Regions from separate parts of the Nonomuraea sp. NPDC050680 genome, predicted to be linked through region 1. Evidence: riboswitches for the same ligand, from Rfam matches in the RefSeq annotation. Region 1 holds a riboswitch; the other holds the start of a gene.
The links. A riboswitch is a leader RNA that binds a small molecule or an ion and turns the genes downstream of it on or off. The one in region 1 is predicted to bind thiamine pyrophosphate.

Region 1 (9,174 bases):
GCGACCCCGTCGGGGCCCAAGCCGCCCCGTAGGCGGATCAAGGGCCGCACCATCCTGAAGATCATCGCCGCCGTGGTGGCGCTGTTGGTCGTGGTGGCCGTGGGCTTGTTCTTCTGGATCGACTCGCGGCTGACCGGGATCCCCGGCGTGCTCGACGGCGAGGGCCACCCCGCCGACACCCCGGGCACCAACTGGCTGCTCGTCGGCTCCGACAGCCGCAAGGGCCTGTCGGCGGCCGACCGCAAGAAGCTCGCCACCGGCAAGGCGGCCGGCCAGCGCACCGACTCGATGATGCTGCTGCACATCCCGGCGGGCAGCGACAAGCCGACCCTCATCAGCCTGCCGCGCGACTCGGCGGTCACCATCCCCGGCAAGGGCCGCAACAAGCTCAACGCCGCGTACGCCATCGGTGGTCCCAAGCTGCTCGCCCAGACGATCGAGAGCGTCACCGGGGTGCGCATCGACAACTACATGGAGATTGGTTTCGCCGGGTTCGTGGACATCGTCGACGCGGTCGGCGGCGTCGAGATCAACGTCCGCGCCGCGGTCGACGACCCCAAGGCGGGGCTGAAGCTCAAGAAGGGCGTCCAGATGCTGACCGGCGCCCAGGCGCTCGGCTACGTCCGTACCCGCAAGGGCGGCGCGCTGCCCGACTTCGAGCGGACCAAGCGCCAGCGCCAGTTCCTCGGCGCGGTCGTGAAGAAGGCGGCCAGCCCCGGCACGCTGATCAATCCGTTCACCTCGATCCCGCTGGCCATGAGCGCCACCGACGCGGTGGCCGTCGATTCGAGCACGGGCGCGTTCGACATGCTCTCGCTGGGCCTGGCCATGGGCGACAGCCCGGTGACCACGGTCGTGCCGTTCGGCGGCAACGAGATCGCGGGCGGCGGCAGCGCGGTCAAATGGGACAGGGAGAAGGCCACTGCCCTGTTCAACGCGATCAAGGAGGACAAGCCGGTGCCGAAGGAGATCCTCGACGCCGGCTGATCCGGTGTTCTGGAGTATCCCCCGCCGGGGTCCCTGCCACGACGGACCGTCACAGGGACCCTTGGGGGACCTAGCTTCCTGCGGTGCCGGCGCCGATGGCGGCGCCGGTGGCGGCGATCAGGATGACCGAGTTGATCGCGGCGATCGTCTTGGCCACCGCGTCGCCCGCCCAGTCGCCCTCGGCGATCTCCTTGATGCGGGCCTTGTCCGCGCCGGGGAACGCCTTGCGGTCGAGCTTGGCGGCGTGCATGACGGCGATGAGCACCGCCGTGCGCCCGTCGGGCTCGGCGCCCGCCAGGACGCCGCTCACGCGCTGCCTGACCTCCGCCTCGACGCTGCCGTCGGCCTCCGGCCAGCGGGTGGTGGGGAAGACGCCGAGCACCTTGCCGCGCTCCTCGGCCAGCACGCCCGTCTCGGCCAGCCGGATGAGCAGGCGCCGGCGCAGCTTGGTGGAGTGGAGCCGCTGGACCCACCAGTCGGGCTTGCGCTCCTTGCCCTCCTGCGCGATGCGGGTCAGCGCGGCGTCGAGTTCGTCGTCGCCCAGCGGCGTGGCGTCCTCGACGGACACCTTCTTGCCGGACAGGGCCACCCGCTCGTTGATCGCCAGCTCCGCGAGGATGGCGCCGCCGAGCGCCGGGTCGAGTTGGCTGCCGCTGATGAGCTGCTTGCCCTCCTCCTCGCTGTAGGCGAGCAGGAGGAGTTCTTCGGCGATCGTCACACTCATCCCCTGACACTAACCTGCCGCTCATGGGTATCTCCGAGAAGTTGCATGCGGCCGGGCGTCCCCTCCTCGCCGCGCAGCTCGCGCATCCCACGGTCGCGGGCATAGGGCGCGGCGATCTGGCGGAGCCGGTGTTCCGGTCGTGGCTGGAGCAGGACTACCTGTTCCTGCTGGACTATGTGCGGGTGTTCGCGCGGCTGGCCTGGCAGGCGCCGGCCGCGCATCTGGGCGACCTCGTGGACCTGGCGCACACGACCTTCCATGACGAGCTGAGCCTGCACCGGGAGCTGTCGGCCTCGTTCGGGGCGGACCTGGAAGGCGCGCGGAAGGGACCGGCGTGCGCGGCCTACACGGCGTTCCTGCTGGAGTCGGCCGCCGATTACGGTGACGGGCTGGCCGCGCTCTATCCCTGCATGTGGGGATATTCGACGCTTGGCCAGCTCTTGGCGAAGGAGTTGCCCGCCGAGCCGCGCTATCGGAGGTGGGTGGAGACGTACGCCGATCCCGGGTTCGCGGCGCTGACCGTGCGGATCGCCGAGATGATCGACCAGGCCGATCCCGAGCCCGCGCGGGCGGAGGCGCTGTTCCGTGAGGGGATGGCGCACGAGCTGGCGTTCTGGGACGTGCCATAGTTATCCACAGGCTGTGGACAACGGCGCGTCGTACCCTGGTGGCATGCCGGAACTCCCCGAAGTGGAATCGCTCGCCGGTTTCCTGCGCGAGCGGGCGGTCGGTCGCACTCTCCTGGGCGTCGACGTGGTGGCCTTCTCGGCGCTCAAGACGTTCGACCCGCCGGTCACCGCGCTCGGCGGGCTGACCATCACGGGCGTGGCCAGGCACGGCAAGTTCCTCGACTTCGACTGCGACGGCCTGCACCTGGTCATCCACCTGGCTCGCGCGGGGTGGCTGCGCTGGCGCGAGGACCTCTCGGGCGCGAAGCCGGTCCGTCCGGGCAAGGGCCCGCTGGCGGTACGGGTACGCCTGGCGCCCGACGACGAGGGGCTGGCGCCCGGGTTCGAGCTGACCGAGGCGGGAACGCAGAAGCGCCTCGCCGTCTATGTCACGAAAAATCCGGATGACGTGCCGGGGGTCGCCGCCCTCGGCCCCGACCCCCTCGACGACGCCTTCACCGTGGCCACGCTCAAGTCCATCCTGAACGGCAGCCGCACCCAGGTGAAGGGCCTGCTGCGCGACCAGAAGGTCATCGCGGGCATCGGCAACGCCTATTCCGACGAGGTGCTGCACGCGGCCAAGATGTCACCGTTCAAGATCGCCTCGACCCTCACCGACGCCCAGATCGCCGACCTGCACGAGGCCATCGTCACCACCCTGCGCGAGGCGGTCGAGCGGGCGCACGGCCTGGCCGCCAAGGACCTCAAGGCGGAGAAGAAGTCCGGCCTTCGCGTCCACAACCGCGCCGGTCAGCCGTGCGACGTGTGCGGTGACACGATCCGCGAGGTGTCCTTCGCGGACTCCTCGCTCCAGTACTGCCCCACCTGCCAGACGGGCGGCAAGCCGCTGGCCGACCGCCGTCTGTCCCGTCTGCTGAAGTGACGCCTCGTGCTTCCAGGGTCCGTGCCACCTACGACCGGCGACAAGAGCTGACCGGTGACAAGAGCTGACCGGTGACAAGAGCTGACCGGCGACAAGAGATGCCCAGTGACAAGGGATGATGGAGGTATGACGGTTCCAGAGATCCCGGCCAGCGACGTTCCCACCGACGGCTACCTGCTCGACGTGCGCGAACAGGAGGAATGGGTGGCCGGGCACGCCCCCGAGGCGGTGCACATCCCGATGACGCAGCTCCAGGGGCGGGTCGAGGAGGTGCCGGGCGACCGGACCGTCTACGTGGTCTGCCGGGTCGGTGGCCGGTCGTTCCAGGTCGCGGCCTGGCTCAACCAGCTCGGGCGTGAGGCGGTCAACGTCGACGGCGGCATGCAGTTGTGGGCGGCCGCGAGCCGCCCGATGGTCAGCGAGACGGGGCACCCGCCGTTCGTCGCCTGAGGGATGGCATAATCCGCTCGACAACTACACAAACCGCGGGAGCTCGGGTGCACCGGGCTGAGAGGGCGACTGATCTGTCGCCGACCGCATGAACCTGTCCGGGTAATGCCGGCGTAGGGAGTGTGAGATGACGCATGTCGTCGACGAAGTCCCGCTGACCCTCGAAGGGACGCCCCCCAAGACGCTCGGGCTGCTCGACCAGGGAGCCCTGTGGGCGAACCTGGCCGTGAGCCTGCTGGGGTTCAGCGGCGCGCTGTTCCTGCTCGACCCGCTCGGCGGGAGTCCGCTCAGCCTGACCGCCGCTCTGCTCGCCGCCCTCGTCGGCAGCCTGGTGGGCACGGTCATGGTGGGGCTGTCGGCCATCCCGGGCACGCAGACCGGGCGGCCGGCGATGGTGCTGCTGCGCGGGTTGTTCGGGGCGCGGCTGTCCTACATCCCGACCGTGCTCAACATCGTCCAGATGATCGGGTGGGGCGCCTTCGAGCTGTGGGTGATCGCCAAGGGCGCGATGGCCATCTTCGGCGCCGTGGTGCCGTACCAGGTGTGGGTGGTGGCGGCGGGGGTGCTGACCACCTCGCTGACCATCTGGCCGCTCGGGTCGATCCGGCTGCTGCGGCGCTACGTCACCATCGGGGTGATCATCTCGCTCGTCTGGTTCGCGGTGGCGTTCCTGTCGAAGGCTCCGCCGCAGGGCGGCGGGTCGTGGACGGCGTTCGCGCCCGCGGTCGACTACGTCATCGCGCTGTCGGTCTCGTGGGTGCCGATCGCAGCGGACTTCGCCCGGCACTCCAGGTCGAGCCGGGCGGCCTTCGCGGGCGTGGTCGGCGGCTACACGCTGGCGCAGGTCGCCTGCCTGGGGCTGGGCGTCTACGCGGTGGCGATCGCCGGGTCCGCCGCGGTGGCCGCCGACGGCACGGCCGTGTTCGGGGCGTTCGTCGCGGTGCCGCTGGGCGCGCTGTTCTTCGCGATCCTCGTGTTGCGGGAGGCCGACCAGTCGTTCGCGAACGTCTACTCCACGACCATGTCCCTGCAGAACCTCATGCCGCGTGTCGACCGGCGGGTCTTCTCGATCGCCATCGGCGTGCTGACCACCGCCATCGCGCTGGTGGTCGACGTGAACTCCTACGGGGCGTTCCTGGGGGTGATCGGGGCGGTGTTCGTGCCGATGTTCGCGGTGCTGGCGGTCGACTACTTCCTGCTCGGCGGATCCTCGGGGTGGAACACCGACGAGGACGCGCCCTCCCGCTGGTCCATGCTGGTGCCCTGGGCGCTCGGCTTCGCGGCCTACTGGCTGACCACCTCCACGCCCACGGTCGCCCAATGGGACGGCCTCTGGGCGGCGGTGCGCGAGGCCATCGGGTTCACCAGGCAGCCGTGGATGAACGGGGCCCTGGGCGCGGCTCTGGTGGCGGCTCTGGTGACGCTGGCGATCGGCTGGGCGACCAGGCGCGCGTCGATCGCTCGCGGTTGAGCTCGCCCTTGAGCGCGTCGTTGAGTACGTACGTCAGGCCCGCGAGCGTTTCTCGATGTTGAGCAGGTGGCGCTTGGCGGCCTGGCCGCCCGCGTAGTCGCCGAGCTCGCCGTCACCCGGCACGATCCGGTGGCACGGCACGACCACGCAGACGGGGTTGGCGTTGAGCGCGTTGCCGACCGCGCGCAGCGCGCGCGGCCGGCCGATGCTCTCGCCGATCGCGTCGAGGGTCGCCGTCTGCCCGTAGGGCACGGCTATCGTCTTCTGCAGCACCGTACGGGCGAACGTCGTGGCGATGGACAGGTCGACCGGCGTGGCGAAGGTCCGCAGGCGCCCGGAGAAGTAGGCGTCGAGCTCCCTGCGCACCGGGTCGAGCCGCCCGGGGTCGGGCCCGACGAACGCGCCCACATGCCGCACGACCAACTCGAAGACGGTGTCCTCCGCCTCGAAGCTGCACGCCACGATGCCCTTGCCGCTCACCGCCAGCACCAGCCGGCCGACCGCGCCGTCATAGGTGCCGAACGCCACATCGGGCGGCACCTCGCCGCGATAAGTGGCAGAAGTCACCCGCAGCAGGGCATCGAGGTCTCCACTGGACATACCCGCCACCCTCTTCCGCCGCCCTGAAAGGCCGTGCCCGCAGCGTATCGGACGGATCGCCCGACGAACGCCGCACGCCACAGGCACTATGGAGGTGTGGGTGACGACAGAGCAGGCAGTGACGATGAGATCGCTCGCGCGGTGCTCGCCAGCTCGCCCAACGCCGTGGTCGCGCTCGACAGGGACCAGACCGTACTCGTCTGGAACCGGGCGGCGGAGCGGCTCTTCGGCTGGTCGGCCGAGGAGATGCTGGGCCGCAGGGCGCCGATCGTGCCGGGGGAGCTGACAGCGGAGCACAACGCGGTGCTCGAACGGGTGCGCACGGGCGGCCAGGTGTCGCTGCGCACCAAGCGGTTGCGCAGGGACGGCACCGTGCTCGACCTGAGGGTCGACACGAGCGCGCTGCTCACGGGCAGCGCCGTGGCGGGCTACGTCTTCGTGCACCATCTGACCGAGGCCGACGAGGCCGCCAGGAATCGCATGGCGCGGCGGGCCAGGCTGGTGCGCCGGCTCACCGACGTGGTCGGCGACATCAACGCCGAGCTGGAGCTGTCCGCGGTGCTCGACCGCATCGCGGCCAGCCTGACCGAGCTGACCGGCGCCGACGCGGGCGGCTTCGTGCTCATCGAGGGCGAGCGGCTGCGGCTGGTGAGCGCGCACCAGTTGCCCGACTCGCTCAAGGATGTGACGGCCGACCTGCGTACCAGCCTGGTCGGCAAGCTCTTACGCACCGGGAAGACGGTGATGCTGGAGTCGCAGGGCCTCGGCGACCTGGTGTGGGCGGAGCTCGACGGACTGCACACGATCGCGCTCGGCCTGGCCGCGGTCGGTGGCCGTCCCTACGGCGCACTGTACGCGCTGTTCGCCGAGCGCAAGCCCGGCCACCTGGAGCTCGAGCTCCTGGAGCTGCTGGCCGGGCACGCCGGCATCGCGGTCGGCAACGCGGTGGCCTACCAGGAGGCCGTACGGCAGCGGGCGCACGAGCGCGCGGTGTTCGACGCCAGCGCCGACGGCATCGCCGTGCTCGACCGCGCCGGGCGGGTCAGCCAGTGGAACCCGGCCGCCGCCGAGCTCACCGCGACGGCGAGAGAGGCCGTCATCGGCGGGCCGCTGCCCTTCCCGCTGCCCAGCCCGGGAGAGAAGCTCACCTACCAGCTGGAGAGCGGGCGCTGGCTGGACGTGGTCAGCGCCCAGATCGAGGAGACCGGAGAGGTGGTCGTCGACTTCCGCGACGTGACCACGGCCAAGGAGCTGGAGGAGGCCAAGGACCTGTTCCTGGCCACGACCAGCCATGAGTTGCGTACGCCCATCACGATCGTGCGCGGGTTCGCCAGCACGCTCGACGCACGCTGGGACAAGCTGACCGACACCGAGCGGCGCTCCGCCGTCCACACGATCGCTGAGCGGGCCAGGTCGCTCGGGCAGCTCATGGATCATCTGTTGCTCGGCGCCAGGGCGGGCGCCGACGAACCGCAGGTGCGCATCGAGGCGTTCGATCTGGCCGAGCGGATCCACGCGGCCACCCTCGGGCTGCCCGTGCTGTCCGACAGGCACCGGGTGGAGGTGGCCATCCCTGACGCGCTGCCGTACGTCAGAGGCGACGCGCTCGCCACCGACATCATCCTCGGCCAGCTGCTGGAGAACGCCTTCAAGTACTCACCGACTGGCGGCCTGATCAGCGTGGGCGCCTGGCCCGAGGACGACGCCGTGATCGTGGTCGTGGACGACGAGGGCGTCGGCATCGCCGCGCCGGACCGGGAGCGGGTCTTCGAGCGGTTCGTCCAGGTCGACAGCGGTGACCGTCGCAGGTTCGGCGGGGTCGGCCTCGGGCTCTACATCGTGCGCAGTCTGGCCAGGGCTCAGGGCGGCGATGTGAGTGCCCATTCGCGACCCGGTGGAGGCACTCGAATGCGGCTCGTGTTGGGTAACGCTTCCTCTATCCGATCCGACACACCGCTGCGGTAACGAGGTGGTAACGGTTAAGCTGATCTATCGTCCGATGTGTACAAGCTGTGATCGAGATGCGGTTTCTGGGATCGAGTAACGGGGCATTTCGGTCGTACCGGGGAGTGTTCCCGTGGGGGGCACTGGGAGCGGGGAGGTGGGTGTGTCAAGCGTGGTGCTACTGCCGTACGCGCCGTCCAGTGTCGCCGTCGCCCGCCAGCGGCTGAGCACTGACCTGCAGGATTGTGGTGTTTTCGCCACCGCGATCGACGATGCCGTCCTCGTGGTGAGCGAGCTGCTGAGCAACGCGCTACGGCATGCGCATCCGCTGCCGTCGGGCATGATCAGGGTGGCCTGGCTGCGGAGTGACGAACACATCGAGGTCGCTGTGAGCGATGGCGGCGCGGCCACCGAGCCCCGCGCCGGCCGGCCGACTCTGTCGTCGCTCGGGGGCAGGGGGCTCGGCATCGTCGAGTACGTCGCGGAGAGCTGGGGAGTCCGCCACGACGGTGACATCACCACGGTGTGGGCGATCTTGCACGCACCCAACGGATTGATGAACGGGCAGGTCCACGCGCTGAGAGAGGCCGGGTAGCGGCCAGCGCTCAGAGAGGCCGGGCGGCCAGGACCGCGCGCTCTCCCACGGTCCACGCCGTGCTGATCAGCAGGTAGAGCCCCGCGGCCAGTGGCAGTACCGCGGCGGCCAGCACCGTGCCGAACGGCATCAGCGGCATGATCTTCCGCATCAGCGCGGGCTGCTCGTCGGGCAGTGTGGCGCTGATCTTGCGGGCCGAAAGCCACGCCACGACCGCGATCAGCGCGATGAGCACAGCAAAGACCAAAAATGGCACGCTAACCAGACCGTAATTGGTGACAATTCCCGCGACATGCTGTCCCAAAGGGGCGCCCAGCAGGTCATGGCCCAGGAAAGCGGTCGGGTGCGTGGCGACCCGATACATCACCCACATGAACGGAAGCTGCCCCAATCCCGGCAGGATCGTGGCCAGCGGCGAGGTGCCTTCCTTCGCGTACAGCTTGGTGGTCTCCTTGGCCAGCCGCTCGGGGTTGCGGGACCACCGCTTCCGCAACTCGGCCAGCTTGGGCGCCAGGCGCTTCTGTACCTGCGTGGCGCGGGCCTGGCGGATGCCGAGCGGCAGCAACAGGAGGCGTACGGCCACGGTGAACAGCAAGATGGCCACGGCCGCGTTGTCACCGGAGACGGCCAGCAGAAATGAGACGAGAGAGTCGAACATGAGCCCTTCAATCAATGAAAGATGGATCAGGGCTCACTGAAGAGAGCCCCGCTTAGCCGGAAGCGGGGCGCGATGACGGAGCTCGTGGCCGTGGCCGGCCGGCCGCCGCGGGGTGGCGCTGGCGCTGGAAGGCCGTGCGCCGGGCATAGATCAGCGGGAAGCCGGGCGCGTCGCCGCCGGTGGCGGGCAGCAGC
Region 2 (9,174 bases), on a different contig from region 1:
CCGGCTGGCCCGGGAGAGCGGCGCCCGGGTGCACATCCTGCACGTCTCCAGCGCCGACTGCCTGGAGCCGCTGGCCGCCGCCCAGGCCGAAGGGGTACGCATCACGGCCGAGACTTGTCCCCACTACCTGACCCTGGCCGCCGAACAGGTGCCCGAGGGCGAGACCGCCTACAAGTGCTGCCCGCCGATCCGTTCCGCCGCCAACCGCGACCGGCTCTGGGACGGGCTGACGAGCGGCGTGCTGAGCTGCGTCGTCTCCGACCACTCGCCCGCACCGGCCGACCTCAAGGTGCCCTCGTTCGCGGCGGCCTGGGGCGGCATCGCCTCGCTCCAGCTCGGCCTGTCCGCCGTGTGGACCGAGGCGTCGCGCCGCGGTCACGGGCTGGCCGACGTGGTGCGCTGGATGTCCACCCAACCAGCGGCAATAGCCCATATTTCCGGAAAAGGCGCAATAAAGGTTGGCAACGACGCTGATCTGGTGGCTTTCGATGCTACGGCCGTCAGCCCGGTCGACGCGGCCCACCTTCACCACAAGAACCCGGTGACGCCCTACCACGGCCACCTCCTCAAGGGCGCCGTCCTTACGACCTGGCTCCGCGGCCGGCCCACTGACGGCCTACCGCACGGAGCCTTCCTGTTGGGAGAGCAGTAGATGCCCGGCTTCACCGCCCTGCCCGATCTCGCGCTGCGTACCCTCGGCGGCTCCGTGGTCGCCGCCAGCGACGAGTCCTTCGCCGAGAAGGAGAGCCTGATCCGGCCGGGGCGACCGGGCTTCCAGGCGGAGACGTTCGGCAACAAGGGCCAGGTCTACGACGGCTGGGAGACCCGGCGCCGACGCGACCCCGGCCACGACTGGGCGATCGTCCGGCTCGGGCTGCCGGGCGTCGTACGCGGCGTGGTGATCGACACGGCCTGGTTCAAGGGCAACTACCCGCCCCACGCCTCGGTCGAGGCCGCGGCCGTGGACGGCTACCCGTCGCCCGCCGAGCTCGCCGACGCCGACTGGGTGGAGATCGTGCCGAGGAGCGACCTCAAGGGGGACGCCGAGCACGCTTTCGAGGTGACCGACGACTCCCGCTACACGCACGTGCGGCTGAACATGTATCCCGACGGCGGGATCGCCCGGCTGCGCGTACACGGCGAGGTCCGGCCGGATCTGTCCCTCTACGACGGGCTCGGCCTCGACCTGGCCGCCCTGGCGAACGGGGGGCGGGTCATCGCCTGCTCCAACGAGTTCTACTCGGCGCCCGACAACGTCCTGGCCCCCGGGCCGGCCCGCCACCAGGCGGAGGGCTGGGAGACCGCGCGGCGGCGCGAGGCCGGGAACGAGTGGCTGGTCATCCGGCTCGCCGCGCGCGGCGTCATCCGGCTGGCCGAGATCGACACCACGAACCTGCTGTTCAACGCGCCCGGATGGGTGTCAATGACCGGCTACGACGGTGACCGTGAGGTGGAACTGCTGGCCAGGACGCGGCTGCAGCCCGACACCCCGCACCGGTTCCGCCTGGAGCACGCCGGGCCGGTCACGCGGGTGCGTGTCGACATCTATCCCGACGGGGGACTTGCCAGGGTCCGGCTGCACGGCAACCTCGCCTGACGGCCGTCGCCCTGCGGCCGTCGCCCTGCGGCCGGGTCACTGCCAGAGGACCACCGTCGCGCCGGGCGGCCGCTCGCTGTTGCCCGCCGGGCGCTGGAACCGGACGACTCCATCGCCCGAGAGCTTGCGGATCTGCACCCTGAAGCCGAGACCCTGTAACTCGTTCCTGGCGTCGCCGGTGTTCTTGCCGACCACCGACGGGACGAGCTGGAACTCCTGGTCGTCACGCGCCTCGTTGTCCTCATTGTCACCGCTGAACCAGTCCCAGAAGTCGGTCTGGCACCGGGCCACCGTGATCATGGCCTGCGCGCCCTTGTCGACCTCGGCCTTGGCCTTGGGCGCCTGCGCGATCACCGTGCACGGCTCGGCCCTGTCGTCGACCTCGTTGACCTGCACCTGGAAGCCCTGGGTGCCGAGGTAGCTGGCCGCCTCGTCCTTGGGCATGCCGCTGACGTCGGGCATCACGAGCCCCGCGCTGACGTAGATGTTGACCTTCGAGTTCTCCTTGACCTTCTCGCCCACGTCGGGCGAGGTGCGGATCACCTTGCCGCGCGCGATCTCCTGGTTGGCCTGCCGGCTGACGCGGTTGACGTCGAGCCCGGCCTTGCCGATCGCGGTGCGGGCCTCGGGCTCGGACATGCCCTCGACGTTGGGCACCAGCACCCGCTTCGGGCCCAGCGAGGGCACCAGCGTGAGGGCCGCCCCCCGCTCGACCTCGACGTTGCGTCCAGGGTCGGTCCTCAGTACGAGGCCCTCGGCCACCTTCTCATCGTGCTGGCCGGGGGCCGTCTTCACCTGGAAGCCCTGGGCGGCGGCGGCCCGCTGGGCGACCGCCAGGTCCTTGCCGACCAGGTCGGGCACCGGCACGTACGTGGTCTGCGAGAAGTACCAGCCCGTCAGCGCCACCGCCACCACCATGACCACGGCGAGCCCGACCAGGAACCAGTTGGGCCGGAAACCGGCGCGCCGCGCGGGCATCTCCTCGCGCGGCTGGATCATCGTGTGGTTCGGCACCACCTGCGTCATCGCGTGCGGCGCGGTGGCGGGCCTGGAGTCAGGCATCGAGTACGGCATGGAGCGTGCCCCGGACGCTCCCGCGTGCAGGGGTGGCGTCGTCGTACGGGGCAGCATGCGGTGCGCGTCCACGGCCGCCACCAGCATCGCGGTCGCGTCGGCGGGCCGGTCGTCGGGGGAGCGGGCCGTGGCGTGTGTCACCAGCGTGTCGATCAGCGGCGGCACCTCCGGCGCCACGGAGGACGGCGGCGGCACGGTGTCGTGGACGTGCCGGTAGGCCACCGACATCGGCGTCTCGCCGTCGTAGGGCTGCTCGCCGGTCACCAGCTCGAACAGCATGATGCCCGCCGCGTAGACGTCGCTGCGCACGTCGGCGCCGCCGGTCATGACCTGCTCGGGTGACATGTAGCCGATCGTGCCGATCATCACGCCGGTGCGGGTCTGGTTGGTCGCCTCGATGGCCCGGGCCAGGCCGAAGTCCACCACCTTGACCCGGCCGTCGTCGGTGAGCAGGACGTTCTCGGGCTTGACGTCGCGGTGCACCATGCCGGCCTGATGGGCCGCGCCCAAGGCCGCGAGCACCGGGATCATGATCTCCAGCGCCTCGCGGGCGGGCAGCCTGCCCCGGTCGCGCAGGGTGTCGCGGAGCGTCCTGCCGGGGACGTACTCCATCGACAGGTAGACCACGTCACCGTCGGTGCCCTGGTCGAAGACGTGCACCACGTTGGGGTGCGAGAGGCTGGCCACAGACTTGGCCTCGCCGATGAACCGCCGCACGAACGCCGGGTCCTCGGCGAGCGAGCGATGCATGACTTTCAGCGCGACCGTGCGGTCAAGCCGCACGTCGAGCGCCAGGTAGACGGTCGCCATACCGCCCCGCGCGATCCGGGACTCGATGCGATAACGCCCATCGAGCAGCCGTCCGACGAGAGGGTCCGCTGTCGTCGTGTCCACCCCGCTGAGTTTACGGGCGTTTTGCCACTGGCAAGGCCTGACCATCCGAAACCGATGCTGAGCCGTGCTCGTTGGAACGCACCTATCTTGAACATATCCGGACATATCCCGTTTCGTCGGCTCCGCGTGGCGTCGGTGGCTACGGACCCGCCCGGGGCCTCCGCGTGGCCACGGGGCCGCCCGGGGCCTCCGCGTGGCTACGGGCCTGTCGGCGAGGAGGCCTCCGCGTAGCGGCGGCGGGGGATGCGGCCCGCCTGGTGCGCGAACCGGCCCGCCTGGACGGCCGCTCTCATGGCCGTCGCCATCAGCTCCGGCCGCTGCGCCCTGGTCACGGCCGTGGCCAGGAGTACGGCGTCGCAGCCCAGCTCCATCGCCAGGGCGGCGTCGCTGGCCGTACCGATGCCCGCGTCGAGGATCACCGGCACCGAGGCCGCCTCCACGATGAGCTCGATGTTGTGCGGGTTGCGGATGCCGAGGCCCGAGCCGATCGGCGCGCCGAGCGGCATCACCGCCGCACATCCGGCCAGCTCCAGGCGACGTGCCAGCGCCGGGTCGTCGCCGATGTACGGCAGCACCACGAACCCGTCGGCCACCAGCCGTTCGGCCGCGTCGAACGTCTCGATCGGGTCCGGCAGCAGCGTCCGCTCGTCGGCGATGACCTCAAGCTTGACCCAGTTCGTGCCGAGCGCCTCCCTGGCCAGCCGGGCGGTCAGCACGGCGTCGCCCGCGGTGAAGCAGCCGGCGGTGTTGGGCAGGACCTTGATGCCGCGTTCGCGCAGCACCTCGAGCACCGAGCCGGGCGCGCCGGGGTCGAGCCGCCGCATGGCGACGGTCGTCAGCTCGGTGCCGGACGCGACCAGCGCCTGGTCGAGCACCTCCAGAGACGGCGCGCCGCCGGTGCCCATGATGAGCCGGGAGGAGAACTTCTCTCCGGCTATGAGTAGATCATCCACCTTGCACCGCCGTCAGCACTTCCATCCGGTCGCTGTCGCCGAGCGCCGTCGTCTCCCAGGCGCTCCGCGTCACCACCTCGTCGTTCACGGCCACGGCCACGCCGGTCGTGGCCGTGGTGAGCGTGAGTACGGCCTGCGCCACGGTGGTGCCGTCGGGCACCTCGTGCGGGGCCCCATTGATGGTCACAATCATGAAATATCCCGATACCTCAGCGGCGAGCACAGCTCCGCGAGCTCGCTCTCCTCGCCCAGCAAGATGGCCGCCGTGAGCGGGGCCAGCAGCACCCCGCCCCGGTGATGCCCGGTGGCCAGCACCAGCCCCGGGGTCCCGCTGGGCCCGATGAGCGGGACGTTGTCCGGTGTGCCCGGACGCAGCCCCGCCACCACGTCGGCGATCTCCAGCTCGGTGACGCCCGGCACCAGTTCGTGGGCGTCCCGCAGCAGCTCGTACAGTCCGCCCGCCGTCACCCTCGTGTCGAACCCCAGCTCTTCCTGGGTCGCCCCGACCACCAGCTCACCGTCACCCCTCGGCACCAGGTACACGGATTTCCCGTGCACCGTTCCGCGTACGCACCTGCCGAGCAAGGGCTGAGGGGAGCTCAGCCGCATGATCTGCCCCTTGACCGGCCGTACCGGGACATCGGCCAGCCCGGCACTCCACGCCCCGGCCGCCAGCACGACACGCTCGCCCCGGATCTCGGCGGGGATGTCCGACTGCGGGAGGTCGTGGTCCGGGATGGCTGTCCCGTCCGGGGTGGCCGTCCGGTCCGGGGTGGCCGTCCGGTCCGGGGGTGCGAGGCGTACGCCCACGACCTGGTCGCCGTCCCGGAGCAGTTCGCTGGCGCGAGCCCGGACGAGTGGGACGCCCAGGCGGTCGAGTGCGGCCAGGAGCGCGGCGGTGACACGGCGCGGGTCCACCCAGGCGTCTCCACGGGCCAGCAGCCCACCGCGTACGGAGGGCGCCAGCATGGGCTCCAGCCGACGGCATTCGCGCCCGGTCAGCCGCTCGACCGGTAGCCCCAGCTTCTCCATGAACGCGGCCAGCTCACCGAGCGCCGCCAGATCGTCGGCCCCGAACGCCACGGCCAGCGTCCCGTCGACCCGGAAGTCCAGCCCGGCCCGCGCGGCCTCGCTGAGCCCGCTCCCGACCGCTTCAGATGCCCCGGCCTCGTCAAGGCGGTTGGCGGCGGGTCCCGCACCAGCATGGAGGCCGATGTCGGAGGCGGCGGGTTCCGCACCAGTATGGAGGCCGATGTCGGAGGCGGCGGGTCCCGCACCAGTATCGAGGCCGCCCCCGTGAGTGCGGTTGGCGGCGGGTCCCGCACCAGCATCGAGGGCGGCGTCGGCGGCGAGTTCGGTGGCGAAGGACGGCCAGCGGCGCAGTGCGGCGAGGCCCAGCCGGAGCAGCGGCTCCTCGGTGTAGGTGACCTCGCTCACCGGCGCCAGCATGCCCGCCGCCGCGTGCGAGGCCCCAGTGGCCGGAGCGGGGTCGACCACGGTGACCGGCCGCCCCGAGCGGGACAGGCGCCAGGCGATGGACAGCCCGACGATCCCGCCGCCTACGACGATGTCCACGTCCGCTCCCTTCGCCGGCATGATCCGGATCAGGTGTCTTGCGGTCGAAGGCCCGGTGCAGCCTTCCTCTCAGCCCGGTAACGGCCGGACTCCCGCGCGTCTTACGTCTCCACCCTACGGCCTCGGCGCGACGCCCAGGCACGGGCCCCGTTATGGTCTTGAACGTGAATCATGTGGTGGTGGCAGGCGCCGGTCTGGCCGGCGTACGGAGTGTCGAGGCGCTGCGCGCGAAAGGGTTCGACGGCAGGATCACGCTGATCGGGCAGGAGCGGCACCGGCCATACGACCGGCCACCCCTGTCGAAGGCGGTCCTGTCGGGCAGCAGTGACTCCAGCTTCGTCGACGCCGACCTCGCCGTGCTGGAGGTGGACTTCTGGCCGGGCGTCTCGGTCAAGGCACTGCGTCCCGGCGTCGTCGAGACCACCGAGGGCGAGCTCGGCTACGACGGCCTGGTGATCGCCACCGGAGCCGAGCCGATCACGCTGCCCGGCGACGGCCGCCAACACGTGCTGCGCACCCTCGACGACGCACTGGAGCTGCGTGCCCGGCTCGTCAAGGGTGCCCAGGTGGTGATCATCGGCGCCGGCTGGATCGGCGCCGAGGTGGCCACCGCCGCCCGCCGGGCCGGCTGCGAGGTGACCGTGATCGAGGCGGGCCCCACCCCGCTCGCCCAGGCGGTCGGTCCCGAGATCGGCGCCCGCACCCAGGGCTGGTACGAGGGCATCGACCTGCGGCTCAACACCCTGGTCGGCTCCGTGGACGACGGCGGCGTCACGCTCGCGGACGGAAGCCTCATCGAGGCGCATGTGGTCGTCACCGGTGTCGGAGTACGCCCGGCCGTCGGCTGGCTCGCGGGCTCCGGCATCGACCTGGACAACGGCGTCGTCACCGACGAGCACCTGCGCACCTCCCTGCCGAACGTCGTGGCCGTGGGCGACTGCGCGGCCTGGTGGTCGCGCCGGTTCGAGACCAGGCTGAGGGTCGAGCACTGGGACGCCGCGCTCAACTCGCCCGAGGTGGCCGCCGCCACGCTGCTGGGCGTGGAGGCCGCCTACGACCCGGTGCCTTATTTCTGGTCCGAGCAGTTCGGCCACATGGTCCAGTACGCGGGCCACCACCCGGCCGGAGACCGCCTCCTCTACCGAGGCGAACTCGGCGGAAAATGGTCGGCCTGCTGGCTCACCTCGGACGACACCCTGGCCGCCGTACTCGCCGTGGACCGGCCCCGAGACCTCGTCCAGGGCCGCAGAATCATCGAAGCCGGACACCGCGTAGACGCCGAACGCCTGGTAGATCCCGACGTCTCCCTACGGGATTGTGTTGTTTGAGCAAGCACGCCATGTGGTAGTTGTGGTTTCGTGACGCTTTCTGTTGCGCAGATCGACCGGGAGACCGACCAACTCGTCGCCGAGTGGCTCACTCTCCCCGAAGTGGCCGCGCGCCTCGACCTCTCGATAGGGCGGGCCAAGCAACTCCTCAAGGATCGGAAACTGCTCGGTGTGCGCCGGGGTGGTGGTGGGCCACAAGTGCCCGCGGTGTTCCTTGACGGAAAGGACGTGATGAAGGGTCTGCCCGGCACACTCTCCGTGCTGCGAGACTCCGGTTACGACGACATCGAGTCGCTTCGCTGGCTCTTCACCCCTGACGACTCCCTGCCCGGCTCGCCCGTCGACGCCATCAGGGCCGGTCGCCATACCGAGGTCAAGCGGCGTGCCCAAGCCCTCGCTTTCTGACGCCCGCCTCTACCTCTGTACGGACGGCCGTCGCGAACGCGGTGACCTGGCCGACTTCCTCGACGCGGTGCTGGCCGCGGGCGTGGACATCGTCCAGTTGCGGGAAAAGGGCCTGGAGGCGCGCGAAGAGCTCGCGCTCCTCGAGGTCTTCCGCGACGCCTGCGACCGGCATGGCCGGCTGCTGGCGGTCAACGACCGGGCCGACATCGCGTACGCCGCCCGGCCCGACGTGCTCCACCTGGGGCAAGATGATCTTCCGGTGAAGGTCGCGCGAGAGATACTCGGCGACGATGTCTTCATCGGACGGTCCACCCACTCCATCGCCGAGGCTTCCGCCGCGGCCGTGGAGGAGGGCGTCGACTACTTCTGCTGCGGTCCCGTCTGGCCGACGCCGACCAAGCCGGGCCGCCACGCGCCGGGGCCGTCGCTGCTCCGGCACGCGGCGTCGCTCGGCAGCGGGCGGCCGTGGTTCGGCATCGGCGGCATCGACCTGGGCAATCTCGACCAGGTGCGGTCGTATGGGGTCGAACGGGTCGTGGTGGTACGCGCCATCACGGACGCCGAGGACCCGGGCGCCGCGGCAGCGGAGTTCGCCAAGCGCCTGGCCCGCTGACGGACGCGCGCGGGCGCCGCCCGGCGCCCGCGCCCTACTCAGCTCGTACGTGCGGCCACTCACCGTGTACGTGCGGCCACTCACCGTGTGCGTGAGGTCGCTCAGGCGTGCGTGAGAGTGACCGGTAGTGCGTGTGGTGGCTCAGGTTGTGCGTGAGGTGGCTCAGGTTGTGCGTGAGGTGGCGGCCACCGCCAGGTCCGACAGGGCCGCGCGGGCGTCCGGTGTGATGGGCGCCTTGCCGAGGAACGTCAGCGCCTCGCCGAGGTAGTCACCGATCATGTCCTCGCACTGGCGCAGCGCCCCGGTGCCCTCGATGATGCCCCGCAGCGCGGCCACTCCGTCCTCGTCGAGTCCGGGGTCGCCGAGCAGCGCGCGCACCGTCTCGGCGTCGCCGGGTGAGGCCGCGGCCAGCGTCCGGGCGACGAGCATCGTCCGCTTGCCCTCGCGCAGATCGTCGCCTGCCGGCTTGCCGGTCTGCGCCGGGTCGCCGAACACGCCCAGGATGTCGTCGCGCAGCTGGAAGGCGATGCCGACCCGCCGGCCGTACTCCATGCAGAGCTCGTCCATCCACGGCTCCAGGCTGCCGGCGGCGAGCGCCAGGCCGAGGCGGAGCGGTTGTTCGACGGAGTATTTGCCGCTCTTGTAGAGGGCGACGCGCAGGGCGGACTCGAAGGTGTTCTCGCCGTGCGCCTGCTCCAGCAGGTCGAGATATTGACCACACATCAGCTCGGTACG

Region 2: it holds a riboswitch for thiamine pyrophosphate, as region 1 does, so the genes downstream of both, AB0H88_RS01550 (FAD-dependent oxidoreductase) here and AB0H88_RS36870 (cytosine permease) in region 1, are expected to answer to the same signal.

The regions. Positions count from the first base shown of each region.
Region 1 covers NZ_JBFAIF010000015.1:113,848-123,021, forward strand. The annotation lists gene AB0H88_RS36845 (LCP family protein) at 1-987, shown strand, start outside; gene AB0H88_RS36850 (GPP34 family phosphoprotein) at 1,058-1,711, opposite strand; gene AB0H88_RS36855 (transcriptional regulator) at 1,735-2,340, shown strand; gene AB0H88_RS36860 (DNA-formamidopyrimidine glycosylase family protein) at 2,384-3,262, shown strand; gene AB0H88_RS36865 (rhodanese-like domain-containing protein) at 3,389-3,712, shown strand; TPP riboswitch at 3,738-3,849, shown strand; gene AB0H88_RS36870 (cytosine permease) at 3,840-5,183, shown strand; gene AB0H88_RS36875 (methylated-DNA--[protein]-cysteine S-methyltransferase) at 5,217-5,783, opposite strand; gene AB0H88_RS36880 (PAS domain S-box protein) at 5,880-7,748, shown strand; gene AB0H88_RS36885 (ATP-binding protein) at 7,891-8,322, shown strand; gene yidC (membrane protein insertase YidC) at 8,333-8,980, opposite strand; gene AB0H88_RS36895 (DUF6412 domain-containing protein) at 9,033-9,174, opposite strand, start outside.
Region 2 covers NZ_JBFAIF010000001.1:322,472-331,645, reverse strand. The annotation lists gene allB (allantoinase AllB) at 1-652, shown strand, start outside; gene alc (allantoicase) at 653-1,597, shown strand; gene pknB (Stk1 family PASTA domain-containing Ser/Thr kinase) at 1,634-3,565, opposite strand; gene AB0H88_RS01560 (thiazole synthase) at 3,763-4,518, opposite strand; gene thiS (sulfur carrier protein ThiS) at 4,511-4,711, opposite strand; gene AB0H88_RS01550 (FAD-dependent oxidoreductase) at 4,708-6,093, opposite strand; TPP riboswitch at 6,083-6,199, opposite strand; gene AB0H88_RS01545 (FAD-dependent oxidoreductase) at 6,258-7,421, shown strand; gene AB0H88_RS01540 (Rv2175c family DNA-binding protein) at 7,452-7,826, shown strand; gene thiE (thiamine phosphate synthase) at 7,804-8,439, shown strand; gene AB0H88_RS01530 (polyprenyl synthetase family protein) at 8,602-9,174, opposite strand, start outside.